3 regions of the Vibrio ponticus genome follow, and region 2 is predicted to be linked to each of the others. Evidence: predicted binding sites of a transcription regulator. Region 2 holds the regulator's gene; each other region holds the start of a gene.
The links. The regulator PurR, encoded in region 2, represses purine synthesis genes. The targets are predictions, from matches to a motif close to TNANGNAAACGTTTNCNTNA.
Positions count from the first base shown of each region.

Region 1: a site for PurR is predicted at 2,393-2,412, ahead of GZN30_RS17390 (formate--tetrahydrofolate ligase). Genes of this name have one in related genera too.
Region 3: a site for PurR is predicted at 2,841-2,860, ahead of GZN30_RS01310 (NupC/NupG family nucleoside CNT transporter). Genes of this name have one in related genera too.

Region 1 is NZ_AP019658.1:668,576-672,867, forward strand. It holds gene GZN30_RS17385 (class I SAM-dependent methyltransferase) at 1-523, shown strand, start outside; gene GZN30_RS17390 (formate--tetrahydrofolate ligase) at 616-2,364, opposite strand; gene GZN30_RS17395 (hypothetical protein) at 2,580-2,765, opposite strand; gene GZN30_RS17400 (fatty acid cis/trans isomerase) at 2,804-4,292, opposite strand, start outside.
Region 2 is NZ_AP019657.1:695,854-700,145, reverse strand. It holds gene elyC (envelope biogenesis factor ElyC) at 1-326, shown strand, start outside; gene torR (two-component system response regulator TorR) at 408-1,118, opposite strand; gene torD (molecular chaperone TorD) at 1,358-2,011, shown strand; gene purR (HTH-type transcriptional repressor PurR) at 2,215-3,219, shown strand; cyclic di-GMP riboswitch class I at 3,420-3,517, shown strand; gene GZN30_RS03115 (TfoX/Sxy family DNA transformation protein) at 3,629-4,219, shown strand.
Region 3 is NZ_AP019657.1:287,234-291,525, reverse strand. It holds gene deoC (deoxyribose-phosphate aldolase) at 95-874, opposite strand; gene GZN30_RS01310 (NupC/NupG family nucleoside CNT transporter) at 1,399-2,682, opposite strand; gene GZN30_RS01305 (TatD family hydrolase) at 2,888-3,661, opposite strand; gene GZN30_RS01300 (BMP family lipoprotein) at 3,987-4,292, shown strand, end outside.

The sequences.
Region 1 (4,292 bases), on a different replicon from region 2:
GTGTATTGATTATTCACCACAAATGGTGGATATCGTTAAGAGCAAAGCAACTCAGTTGGGAGCCGATGAACGTGTTAACGCGTACGCGCAAGACTTAAAAACAGGTTTGCCTGCTGAGCATGATAACAGTTTTGATTTGGTGATTTCACCCCTGATGATTCACTATCTTGACGATCTTAACCCATTGTTTAAAGATGTGTATCGCGTGCTCAAAAAAGGGGGACGCTTTGTGTTTTCGACTCATCACCCGTTTGCAGATTTTGAGTGTTCGACATCAGGTAACTATTTCTCCTGTGAGCAAGTTAAAGAAAAGTGGAATACCATTGGTGAACCTGTAGAAGTTACATTTTATCGACGTTCGCTGACAGAAATTACTCACGCTTTGACTCAACATGGTTTAGTTATCACTGCGCTTTCAGAAGGACAGGTGTCAGAGCAAGTGAAACAGATGGATGCAGAGCGATTTGAGTATCTGTCCAAGAATCCTAATTTCATTTTTATTCAGTGTCAGAAGATAGGCTAGGGCATTGGATTCGATGTAAAAAAGCCGAGATTTTTCATCTCGGCGGTTTAAATTAGTTCTCGTTTATGACTATGTCTAATTTAAGTTTTTTATTAGCTAAGCCCAATGATATTACCTTCATCATCTAAGTCTAAGTTCATGAAGGCAGGCCTCTCAGGTAAACCCGGCATGGTCATTACATTGCCACACAGAGCGTAGATAAAGCCAGCTCCTGCGCAGAGTTTGAGCTCGCGAATTGGAACATTAAATTGGCTTGGTGCACCTTTGACGCTGCCGTCGGTCGAGATCGAAAGCGGTGTTTTTGCTAGGCAAACAGCAAGGTTGTCAAAACCTTGCTTTTGATATTCTTCCAACTGGTGCCTTGCTTGGTAACTAAGTGTGACGCTGGATGCACCGTAGCCCACTTCTGCCACCGCCATTAGTTTCTCTTCGGTAGTTTGTGAGAAATTGTAGAGCGGCTTAAAGCTGCTTTCCTGTTCGCATTGCTTAATAACTTTGCTCGCAAGCTCGAGCGTACCTTCTCCGCCTTTTGCGAATCCTTCACTTAATGCGACTTCAACATTATGCGGTAAAGCCTCAATCATAGTGCGTAATTGTGCTAATTCAGCTTCGCTATCTTGTGGGAAGCGGTTGATGGCAACCACTGCTGGCACGCCATACTTGGCAACATTTTCAATATGCCACTTCAGGTTGGAAAAACCGGCTTCCAATGCATTAGCATCATCTTCAAACAGTGAGTCTGGAATCGCTTGCCCCGGCTTTAAGTCATATAAACCTGAGTTGGCTTTTAAGCCGCGTAGTGTCGCGACGATGACCGCACAATCAGGCGCTTTGCCTGCAACTTGTGCTTTGATGTTACACGCTTTCTCAAAGCCCATATCAGAGCCGAAACCGCCTTCTGTGACGGTGTAGTCAGCAAGATGTGTCGCGATATTGTCCGCGATAATCGATGAGTTACCATGAGCGATATTGGCAAAAGGTCCGGCGTGAATAAGAGTGGGTACTCCTTCCAGCGTTTGCATCAGCGTTGGCTCTATCGCGTCACGCATGCTTACTGCCATGGCGCCAGCTACTTGTAAGTCTTCGGTAGTAACAGGTTCGCCATCGAGTGAATAGGCGACCACTACACGACCAATGCGTTGACGCAGATCTTTAAGATCTGACGACAGTGCGAGAATCGCCATAAGTTCAGAAGCGGCAGAAATATCAAAGCCATCTTCGCGTTCGAAACCGTTAATGTCTTTGCCAAGCTCGTTTTTGCCCACTGTTACCATGCGCAAAGCGCGGTCGTTATGGTCCATCACACGCTTCCAAACCACGCGCTTATGGTCGATTTTTAGAGCCTTTAAGCCGCTACGGGCTTCAAAGTCATCATAACCATTGCGTTGCTCGTGGTAGATACGGGCATCGATCGCCGCTGCGGCTAGATTGTGTGCGGCTGTGACAGCATGAATGTCACCGGTTAGGTGGAGATTAAGCTCTTCCATTGGAGCGACTTGTGAATAGCCACCGCCTGCCGCGCCACCTTTAACGCCAAATACAGGCCCCATAGATGGTTGACGGATACACGCCATGACTAAGTGATTGAGTTTGGCAAGCCCCTGAGCTAAACCAATGGTTGTCACCGTTTTACCTTCACCTAATGGTGTAGGAGTGATAGCGGTCACCACGATTAATTTACCACTGCGGTTTTGATTAATACGTTTTAAGCAGTGAAGTGAAACTTTAGCTTTGTGTTTACCTTGGCTGTGAAATTCGTCTGGCAGTAAACCAGCGCGCAAGGCGATGTCATTAATTGGTGATAATGACGTAGTACGGCAAATATCTATATCCGACAGCATAAAACCCTCGATTATGCGAAAAACATGGACACGAAAACGTTTGCGCAAGAATGATAGCGCCAAAAAGTGCTTTGTAAAGGATTAGTTTGTAGCACACTGTCCAGTAAGGATGGCTACTATGCTCGGGAAATGGTGTTTATACAAGTCAAAAGTGAATAAGGGGTAAAACAAAAGCCCCTGGCGGGGCTTTTCATTACAGTGCGAGTAAGACGAGTTTACCACTCATCGTCGGGGAAAAGTTTTCCCTCTGGCGCGTAGGGGTCATCGTCAAAAGGGTGCTCCGCTTTAGTGCGTAGCATTTCTAACTGATGCTCGAGCATGTTGACTGTGTCGTAATCACCTTCGGAGCAAGCAACGTAAATCTGTTGCTCAAGGTTTCGCATTGTCTCTTTGCTGTTCATACACACCTCCTGAATTAGGATAGAAGGGTTAAAGATTTCTACCTATTCTCAAATCTATTGTAGTCAAGCAAACCAAATTCGATAGGTTGATCTTGCTGATACCAACGATGAACGTTATCGCTAAAAGACCAGAACTCTGGATTACTACGGCGAATCGCGAATGTATCCAACAACTTGACGTAATCTTCTTCGCCACGCATGTTTTTTAGCAAATTGACCAACAGTGGAATTTGATTCTCTTCGAGTGATAAATACGCGGCTGGATAACTACCGATCACTCCACGAACCAAAGTGAGATCGTCATGTTTGTAATCACGATTGCTCTCTTCGTCGAATAGGCTTGTAATGTTGGTATGCGCGTTGTTGTGTAGCAGAGTAAACAACTGCTGCTTGCCATTTTCTGATTCAATCATCAGCATCATGATTTGTGGAATTGGACGAAGTCCTTCTCCTTTGATTGCAGCGATTTGGCGCAAGAGCATTTCGTTTTCCTGCTTAAATCCACTATCAACAATGTCAAAGCGGTTATTGAGAACGGGTTCCAATTTGTCGCGCAAAATGTCATACAACTCGGCCTTTGGATTCGCCGTTGTGTAAGGAACCTGTGTTGGCTGGTCAAATGGCTTTACATTGCGTTGCAAGAAGTCGCTTAACTGAGTGCTTTGGTTTTGATACCAACTCGATTGCTCTTTATGGCGGACATCTCTTGGTAGCAGAGCAACGAAGTTACTCTCACCCTCAAGGCGCAAAAAGTCCATAAACATGCGAGTGATCAGCTGGTGACCAAAGTTACCATAGACATCAAACCCAGCCACCAACAGATAATGGATGCGCTCAAGAAGTGCATAATCAAGGATCCACGCAGTTTTAGGTGGGGTACCGACCATGCCTCGCACCACGGATGCACTATCAAAGTGACGGAAGATAGTTAAGGCTGCATTTGGGTTAGTGCCATTACCATCCCAGATAAGACCAGTATCGAGATGTTCACCATTCTTAAATGTAGCGTTAATGAACTCAGACTTGGCTTCTAAGTAGCGTGCCTGCTGGCGAGAATATTTAACCCAGTTAGTGACAGGTAGAGTATTGCTTTCTAGTTCACCAGGCAGCTTTAAATTGTCGGCTTGGCTACGATAGAAGTCGTTAACCTCAGGAATATCACTTTTGTCTGGATCAAGGAAGAATACCCAAAAGCGGTCATTAATCACATTAAGTGCCAATTGCCCTCGACATACCGGACCTTTGATATAGGCCGCGATGGTATTTTGAGCGTTATCCAGCATAAATTTAAAGCGCGATTTAACGGGCAAATCGATAAATGCTGTCATTGGGTTTGCTGCAACTTCAGGAGCGTAGCTTGGTAGTTGCTTAACTTGGTACTCGGTGTTGAAAAACCATTGTTGCCAATCGTTCATGCGTTTTTTGCTCAGTGCAAAAGGCATATGGGTCTTATCAACAATCGTTCCTTGCTCTGGAATGATTCGGTAGTAAACACGCTCAACCATCGGATCGTCATAGGGGCGTCTT
Region 2 (4,292 bases):
CAGCCAAAGATACTTGGGAAGAAGCGCGTCAAGCGGCAGCATTTGTGCAGCATAAAGAGTTGGTATTGGTCACTTCTGCCAGTCACATGAAACGTGCACTGAATGAGTTCCATTCTGCGGGATTGAAACCTTATCCAGCGCCAACCAACTATCTAGCACAAAATGAAATTGATCAGTTCTGGAACAAGTACATGCCAAAAGCAATTTACTTAGAACAGACCGAGCGTTACTGGCATGAGACATTGGGTCGACTGTGGCAAGATTTACGTGACTGGGTTTCAAATACCGAAGAGTCCGTAATCGAACCATCACAAAGTAAGGTCTAATCCCTTAGCGGCTAACTTACTTAAGATAAAAAAACCGAAGCATCTGCTTCGGTTTTTTTGTTTTCAACTTCGGTTAGTCACTTAATCGCCAGCGAACATGTAACCTTCACCGTGAACCGTAACAAAAATTTGTGGGTTCTTCGGATCAAATTCCATTTTAGCGCGCATACGACGAATCAGTACATCGATGGTACGGTCGTTTGGCGCATCAACACGATGACTAATCATATTCAAAATACGTTCACGGCTTAGTACTTGGTTCGGGTACGAAGAAAGCGCTACCAACAACTCGTATTCTGCTTTAGTCAGTTTTACTGGCTCACCGTTGCGGCTTAACGCGCGACGTTGAATGTCAAACATCCATTCGCCAAAGCGAACAATATTTGCGTCATTCTTCTGATCAACCATAGTGCCCGCGTTACGTGCCGCAGAGATGCGCCACAATAGGTTTTTCACGCGCACTAACAATTCACGAAGTTCGAACGGTTTTGTCACATAATCGTCTGCGCCCATTTCTAGACCAACGATTTTATCAATGCTATCCGTGCGTCCTGTTACCAGGATAATTCCAATGTCCGATTGACTACGCAGTTCGCGAGTTAACATCAGACCGTCTTCACCAGGAAGGTTAATGTCTAACATAACTAAGTCGATCGAATGATTTTGTAGGGTGTCGCGCATCTGCTCGCCGCTTTCAGCTTCGCTGACTGTGTAACCTTCATTTTGAAAGTAGCCAACTAGCTTACTGCGAGTGACCGCATCATCTTCTACTACTAATACGTGATAGCTCATCTAAACCACTTAATTTACATTGGGAATTAATTTCAAGTGTATTCTATTCATAAATCGTAACATTTCTAGTATTTGTTATATTAAAATCTAGAAAGATGATTTTTTATTGATTCAAGACAAAACTAGCGCAGTTGTTAATCTTTTGCCATTTTTTGACTCATTTAATCACAACATGTGTTATCGCTATTCATTTTTGTTCGCTAAAATATTAATAGTACTGAAACTTGGAGCATTGCGAGATGCAAGAATTAAAAGCGTTTAATGAAAAACGTGCAGAGATTTACTGGTGGTTTTCTAGTCTGTTCGCTAAAGAGCTAACAGAAGCAGAACTTGAGCAATATCAAAGCCCTGCTATTCGAGGCTTTCTTGCCGGTCTGGGTGAAAACCCAACGCTAAAACCTGCGGTTGACCGCCTTGTTGATGCGTTAAATCGTCAGATTGACCGTGAAGATGGTCAGCTTGAACTTGCCGCTGACTTTTGCGACTTGTTCTTGAAGTCAGACAAAGAATCAGCACTGCCTTATGCGTCTATGTACGTTGGCACGACTGGTTTGCTGCATGACGAACCAGCAAACGAGATGGATGCCCTGCTGACTAAGCATGGCGTAGCCGTTAACCAAGATTTGAACGAGCCTGCTGATCACATTGCCATTGAGCTCGATTTGCTTGGTAACATGATCATTCGTTCTAACGAACTTGAACAAGAGCGTCATCTCAACGATGCACTGCTAGAGCAAGAAGCGTTTATTCGTCAGCACATTTTAAACTGGGTGCCTAAGTTTGCCGCGAAAAGCCAAACTTTAGATTCATTCGGTTTCTACTCTTCTGTGGCGTCACTGCTGGTTGCTTTCTTAGAATTGGACTGCAACTACCTAGTGGGTGAAGAGAGCTAAAACACTCATTCGTCAACAATGAATGGGTTTTTCGTTTGCTACTGGCGACGATGCGGTCTAAAATCGAAGCCGCAAACGATAAAAAAATACGAATCAAGTACAAACCGCTGTAAAAAAGCGGTTTTTGTATTTCTATTACTTTCTGCCAGTTTTATTCAAAAATGTGAATAGCCATGTGGCAGCTATAAATAGGATCATACCTTATGGCCACTATTAAAGACGTTGCTCGCCTCGCTGGCGTATCAACTACGACAGTCTCACACGTAATTAACAAAACGCGTTTTGTTGCAGAAGCGACTCAAGAACGCGTTATGGAAGCAGTAAAAGAGCTAAACTACGCACCAAGTGCGGTGGCTCGTAGCTTAAAATGTAATACCACACGTACGATTGGTATGTTGGTGACTCAATCAACGAACCTTTTCTTCTCTGAAGTCATTGATGGCGTAGAGAGCTACTGCTACCGTCAAGGTTACACGTTGATCCTTTGTAATACCGGCGGTATTTACGAGAAGCAACGTGACTACATTCGCATGCTTGCAGAAAAGCGTGTCGACGGCATTTTAGTAATGTGTTCTGACCTAACTGAAGAACTGAGCGAGATGCTAGATCGCCATAAAGACATTCCTAAAGTGGTCATGGACTGGGGTCCAGAGAGCTCTCAAACCGACAAGATTATCGATAACGCAGAAGAAGGTGGCTACCTAGCAACCAAATTCCTTATCGACCATGGTCATAAAGATATCGCTTGTTTGAGTGGTCACTTTGAAAAAGCAGTTTGCCAAGAGCGTATTCAAGGCTTTAAGCGCGCAATGGGCGAAGCGAACCTGACGGTTGATGAAGACTGGATTTTAGAAGGTAACTTCGAGTGTGACACTGCTGTGTTAGCGGCTGACAAGATTGTTGCGATGGACAAACGCCCAACGGCAATTTTCTGTTTCAACGATACGATGGCACTAGGCTTAATGAGCCGCCTACAGCAAAAAGGCATTCGTATCCCTGAAGATATGTCAGTGATTGGTTACGACAACATTGAACTAGCAGAGTACTTCTCACCACCGCTAACCACGGTTCACCAACCTAAGCGTCGTGTGGGTAAAAACGCATTTGAAATCTTACTTGAGCGCATTAAGGACAAAGAGCACGAAAAACGTGTGTTTGAAATGCACCCAGAAATCGTTGATCGCTCTACCGTTGCGAAAATCAACTAAATCAGAGTACCGAGCAATACGCTGGCAAATGTCCGAGCATAGTACTTTGAAGTAACTCGCATTTATATCAATAGCTGATGGTTAAACTGTCAGCTATTGTCTTTTCTATTCAACTTAATTCTTGCATTAGATTCACAACTATTTCATAGTAATAAGATACTTAGCTGCTAAGTAAACAATCTTTAGCAAAGCAAATTAAGTCACGCACAGGGCAAACCAGACTGAAAAGCTGGGACGCAAAGCCACCGGCCTAAACATCATTGTCATCGACAATATGTATGGTAGCGGGGTTGCCGATGGTAGAAATGCGCACGTTAACGGATTACTCTCCTATTTCCTGCACAACTGCTATTCTCTCGGACCTGATTTGGTGGCGTATTGACATACACATACACCGAGAAAGTACTGAATGGATAAACCAATTCTTAAAGACTCAATGAGGCTATTTGAGCCGCTAGGTCGTATTAAATCTCGATCTATGTTTGGTGGGTTTGGGATCTTTGCAGACGAAACAATGTTTGCACTAGTGGTACATAATAAGCTTCATATTCGCGCAGACAGTGCTCTAGCTGCACAATTTAAATTACAAGGCTTCGAACCATACGTATATCAGAAACGTGGCTTCCCGGTAGTAACCAAGTACTTCGCTCTTAGCGAAGAGTGGTACAACGACAGTGAAAAAACACTGCAGATCGGACGTGAAGCTCACACTCAAGCGCAGCAAGAGAAGTCGGTTCAAGCCGAAACCAAGCCGACTCGTATTAAAGATTTGCCAAACCTGCGCCTAGCAACAGAGCGTATGCTGAAAAAAGCAGGCATCGACAATGTCGAACAACTCGAAGAAGCAGGCTCTGTAGAAGCGTATAAGGCGATTCGAGACACTCACAGCAGCGACGTCAGTTTAGAGCTCCTCTGGTCATTAGAAGGCGCGATAAAAGGCACACATTGGTCTGTGGTTCCCCAGACTCGTCGAGAAGAACTGCTCTCTCGACTACAGTAGAGTAAAAAAGTCAGCAACTGCTGGCTTTTTTTATGAAAGTTTTTCTTTGCTTTGAGGTTCTTATTAAACAATA
Region 3 (4,292 bases), 410 kb from region 2:
TGCCAGTAAATTATCTCTATGAGCATAGACAACTATGTGATTAGAGATAATTTATGCAGCAAACGACGTTGCAGTTTCAAATATGACGAAGATATTAGTAAGCGGCTGGATCCGCTTTCTCGTCTGTCACTTCTAATGTATTAAGAAGGTTAGTCAGTAGGCTCGATGCACCGAAACGGTAGTGACGAGCATCAACCCAGTTGTCACCTAGAATTTCGTCAGCCATTGCTAGGTAAGCTTGCGCATCTTCTGCAGTACGTACACCACCCGCTGGTTTGAAACCAACAGTCTCAGCTACGTTCATGTCACGAATCACTTCTAGCATCATGCGCGCGTATTCTGGTGTTGCGTTCACTGGCACTTTACCAGTTGAAGTTTTAATAAAGTCAGCACCTGCTTCGATACAGATTTGTGATGCTTTCTTGATTAGCGCTTCTTCTTTCAGTTCACCTGTTTCGATGATTACTTTAAGTAGAACGCTGTCACCACATGCTGCTTTACATTGTTTAACTAGCTCAAAGCCCACTTCTTCGTTACCTGCGATTAGGGCGCGGTAAGGGAATACTACGTCTACTTCATCAGCACCGTATGCTACAGCTGCTTTCGTTTCCGCTACTGCGATTTCGATATCGTCGTTACCGTGAGGGAAGTTAGTTACAGTTGCGATACGTACTTCTGGCGTACCTTGCTCACGAAGTGTCTTCTTAGCAATAGGAATAAAGCGAGGGTAGATACAGATCGCAGCTGTGTTACCTACGGCTGTTTTTGCATCGTGACAAAGTGAAATAACTTTCGCATCTGTGTCGTCGTCATTTAGCGTCGTTAGGTCCATAAGTTGAAGTGCACGTAACGCTGCTGCTTTTAAATCGCTCATTTCTATCTCCGATCAATATTCAAAAATGTGACTGATTCTCTGCACTCTGAGTATAGGCTGAGAAAACAGTTATTGATGAACGGACTTGGTTCCTTGAAGACTCGGTGGCAAACAGCGAATTTGCCCCAATTGCTATCCTTGTCACCGCACAGTACCAGTTTGGCCCTATGGCACAACAATCAATGATTGCGGTGTCTTTAATAGCATATAACCTCGCACCTGGCTCGCGCTATATGCATTGTCAGGTAAATCATTTACCTGATAGTGAGAATTCATTGCTAATTTGAACGCAATTTAATCCAAATTCAATCAATGACGCTTACCTTATAAAGAAACCGCACAAAACTGTAGTGGCAAATAGCGCGCAAACGGTTTGTATCTCAAAAAACTTTACCGGGTATTCGCCTTTATTCACAAGCCTTGTGAAAAAGAAAATTACCCTAGGTAAAAACAAAAAATGCCCCGCAGCATATGAGTGCTACAGGGCATAATTTCAAGTGGCGTCTATATTAAACGAGCTCGAATTATAGAGCTGCTAGGCTTAGACAGAAGCCTGCAATTGTTGCTGCCATTAAGTTAGATAATGTACCAGCAAGAACTGCTTTCATACCCATACGTGCGATATCGCCACGACGAGCTGGAGCCAAGCTACCTAGACCGCCTAGTAGAATCGCGATAGACGATAGGTTTGCAAAGCCACATAGAGCGAACGAGATGATTGCCACTGTCTTGTCAGACATGATCTCACCTGTTGCTGCAACTACTTGTGCACTCTCACCGATGTAAGGTGTGAAGTTCAAGTAAGCTACGAATTCGTTGATTACCAGTTTTTGACCGATAAATGAACCTGCAACGATTGCTTCATCCCATGGCACACCAATTAGGAATGCTAGTGGAGAGAATAGGTAACCTAGGATTAGTTGTAGTGTTAGATCCGGCATACCGAACCAACCACCGATGCCACCTAGCATACCGTTAACTAGAGCGATTAGACCTACGAATGCGATTAGCATTGCACCTACGTTAAGTGCTAGTTGTAGACCTGATGCCGCGCCGCCTGCTGCTGCGTCGATAACGTTAGTTGGTTTGTCATCGCCACCGTCCATTGCCGCTGCGATATCTTCTTCAGGCTTTTCAGTCTCTGGGTGAAGGATCTTAGCGAATAGTAGACCACCAGGTGCTGCCATGAATGATGCCGCTACTAGGTACTCTAGAGGAACCCCCATTGAAGCGTAGCCAGCAAGTACACCACCAGCAACAGAAGCTAGACCACCACACATTACCGCAAACAGCTCAGATTGAGTCATTTTAGGAACAAATGGGCGAACCACTAGAGGTGCTTCAGTTTGACCTACGAAAATGTTAGCTGCTGCAGACATTGATTCCGCGCGAGATGTACCTAGCGCTTTCTGTAGACCACCACCAAGGATTTTGATAACCCATTGCATCACGCCTAGGTAGTACAGTACTGAAATCAGTGCTGAGAAGAAAATCAGTGTTGGAAGTACACGGAATGCGAAGATGAAGCCGCCGCCGCCAAATACTTCGAACATCTTGTCAGAAACAAGACCACCGAATAGGAAAGAAATACCATCGTTACCGTAGTTGATAACGTTTGATACACCTTGAGAGAAACCGTTTAGTAGATCACGACCCCAAGGCACGTATAGAACGAATGCACCAAGTACAAATTGGATAGCGAATGCGCCACCTACAGTTCTTAAGTTGATAGCTTTTCGGTTTGATGAGAATGCAAATGCAATAGCAAGAAGCACTACCATACCGACTAGGCTCATAAACAGGCTCATAGTTTATGACTTCCTTATGTTATTTATTGGCGTGTTACAAAGTGGAGCTACAAAAGCGCGGTGGATTATACTTATCGAACTCAGTAAAAGTAGTACCCACCTCGCATTTTTTACCACACAACACGAACTATACATTAACAATTGAGATATTAATCACAAAACGCAACCGTTTAAATGAGCCAGACAACACTAAACACACAATAAATCAGCAAAATTTAAACATTTTTTCGGTCGTTTTTGCCACTATTTTGCTAATCGTTTGCTCAGACTCATTTCGCAGCAATATAAAAGAAGATAGAACATCTTTGACGAATTTGGGTTGATTTGCTTCTCCTTGATAACCACTCAATGGCATATCGGGCGAGTCGGTCTCAAAAACAATACATTCCAAAGGAAAGCGAGCGACCGCATTACGAGTTTTATTCGCTCTTTGATAAGTAATTGAACCACCGACCCCGAGACACAAACCAAGCTTTATATACTCCATCCCCTGTTCATAGCTGCCAGTAAATCCGTGCACAACTCCCCCGCAAGGCAATGGATATTGCTTGAGTACTTTAATTAGCTCTTGGTGCGCTTTTCTTACGTGCAGCAATACTGGCAATTCAAACTGCTGTGCTAGCTTAAGCTGCTCGACCAACACCTCAGTTTGGAGTTGCTGATTATCTCGACCATGGTAAAAATCAAGCCCACACTCTCCAATCGCAATACAGCTTGCATTTGACTCAAGGCGCATACGCATACGATTAATTTGCTCAAGACTCTTTGGAGCAACAAACATTGGGTGGATACCGATAGCCCAATTCACCATAGTGTATTGCTCGGCATAATCGGCAATGCGGTCCCAATTGCTTTCATCGACAGCTGGCACCAATATCTGCTCAACACCAGCCTGTTTTGCTGCACTTAAAGCCGCATCGAGATCAATCCCTTTTTCAACCATTAAGTCCAAATGACAGTGAGTATCAAACAAGCTCATAGTTAACTTTTTCCTCGACACAAAAAAATTGCATTTTTCCAACAAATGCGTACATCACAAATATGATCTTTATCTGACTGACGGTAACGTTTTCTATTGATATGCATCACATTTTTATATTCTTGACTGGTTTCAAATAAACCAAGCAAACGATAAAATGACTAGTTAATGGTCAAGAGTGTCACCACTCAAATTGGTTAATTTTGACAACAATTTGACCTAATTTACTCTATGTAGCGAAACATTGATTTCATAATTGTTATTATATTGTGAAAACAGAGAGCAGCTACTTTCATATCGCATTTGCACTACTAAGGATCTGATAGTGAAAAATCCAATTCTGAAACTCTCTACTCTAGCGCTTGCTATGTCATCGTTCAGTGTTTTCGCAGCCAAGCCAGCGGTTGTTTATGATACAGCTGGTAAATTCGATAAATCTTTCAACGAAGCAGTTTACCAAAACGGCGTGAAAGTATTTAACGCAGATAAGGGCATCACAGTACGTGAATTTGAACCACAAAACGAAGCACAGCGTGAGCAAGGACTGCGTCGTCTAGCAAGCCGTGGCTTTACTCCTATCGTTGCAGTGGGTTTCAACATGTCTTCAGCTGTTGAAAAAGTAGCAACAGAA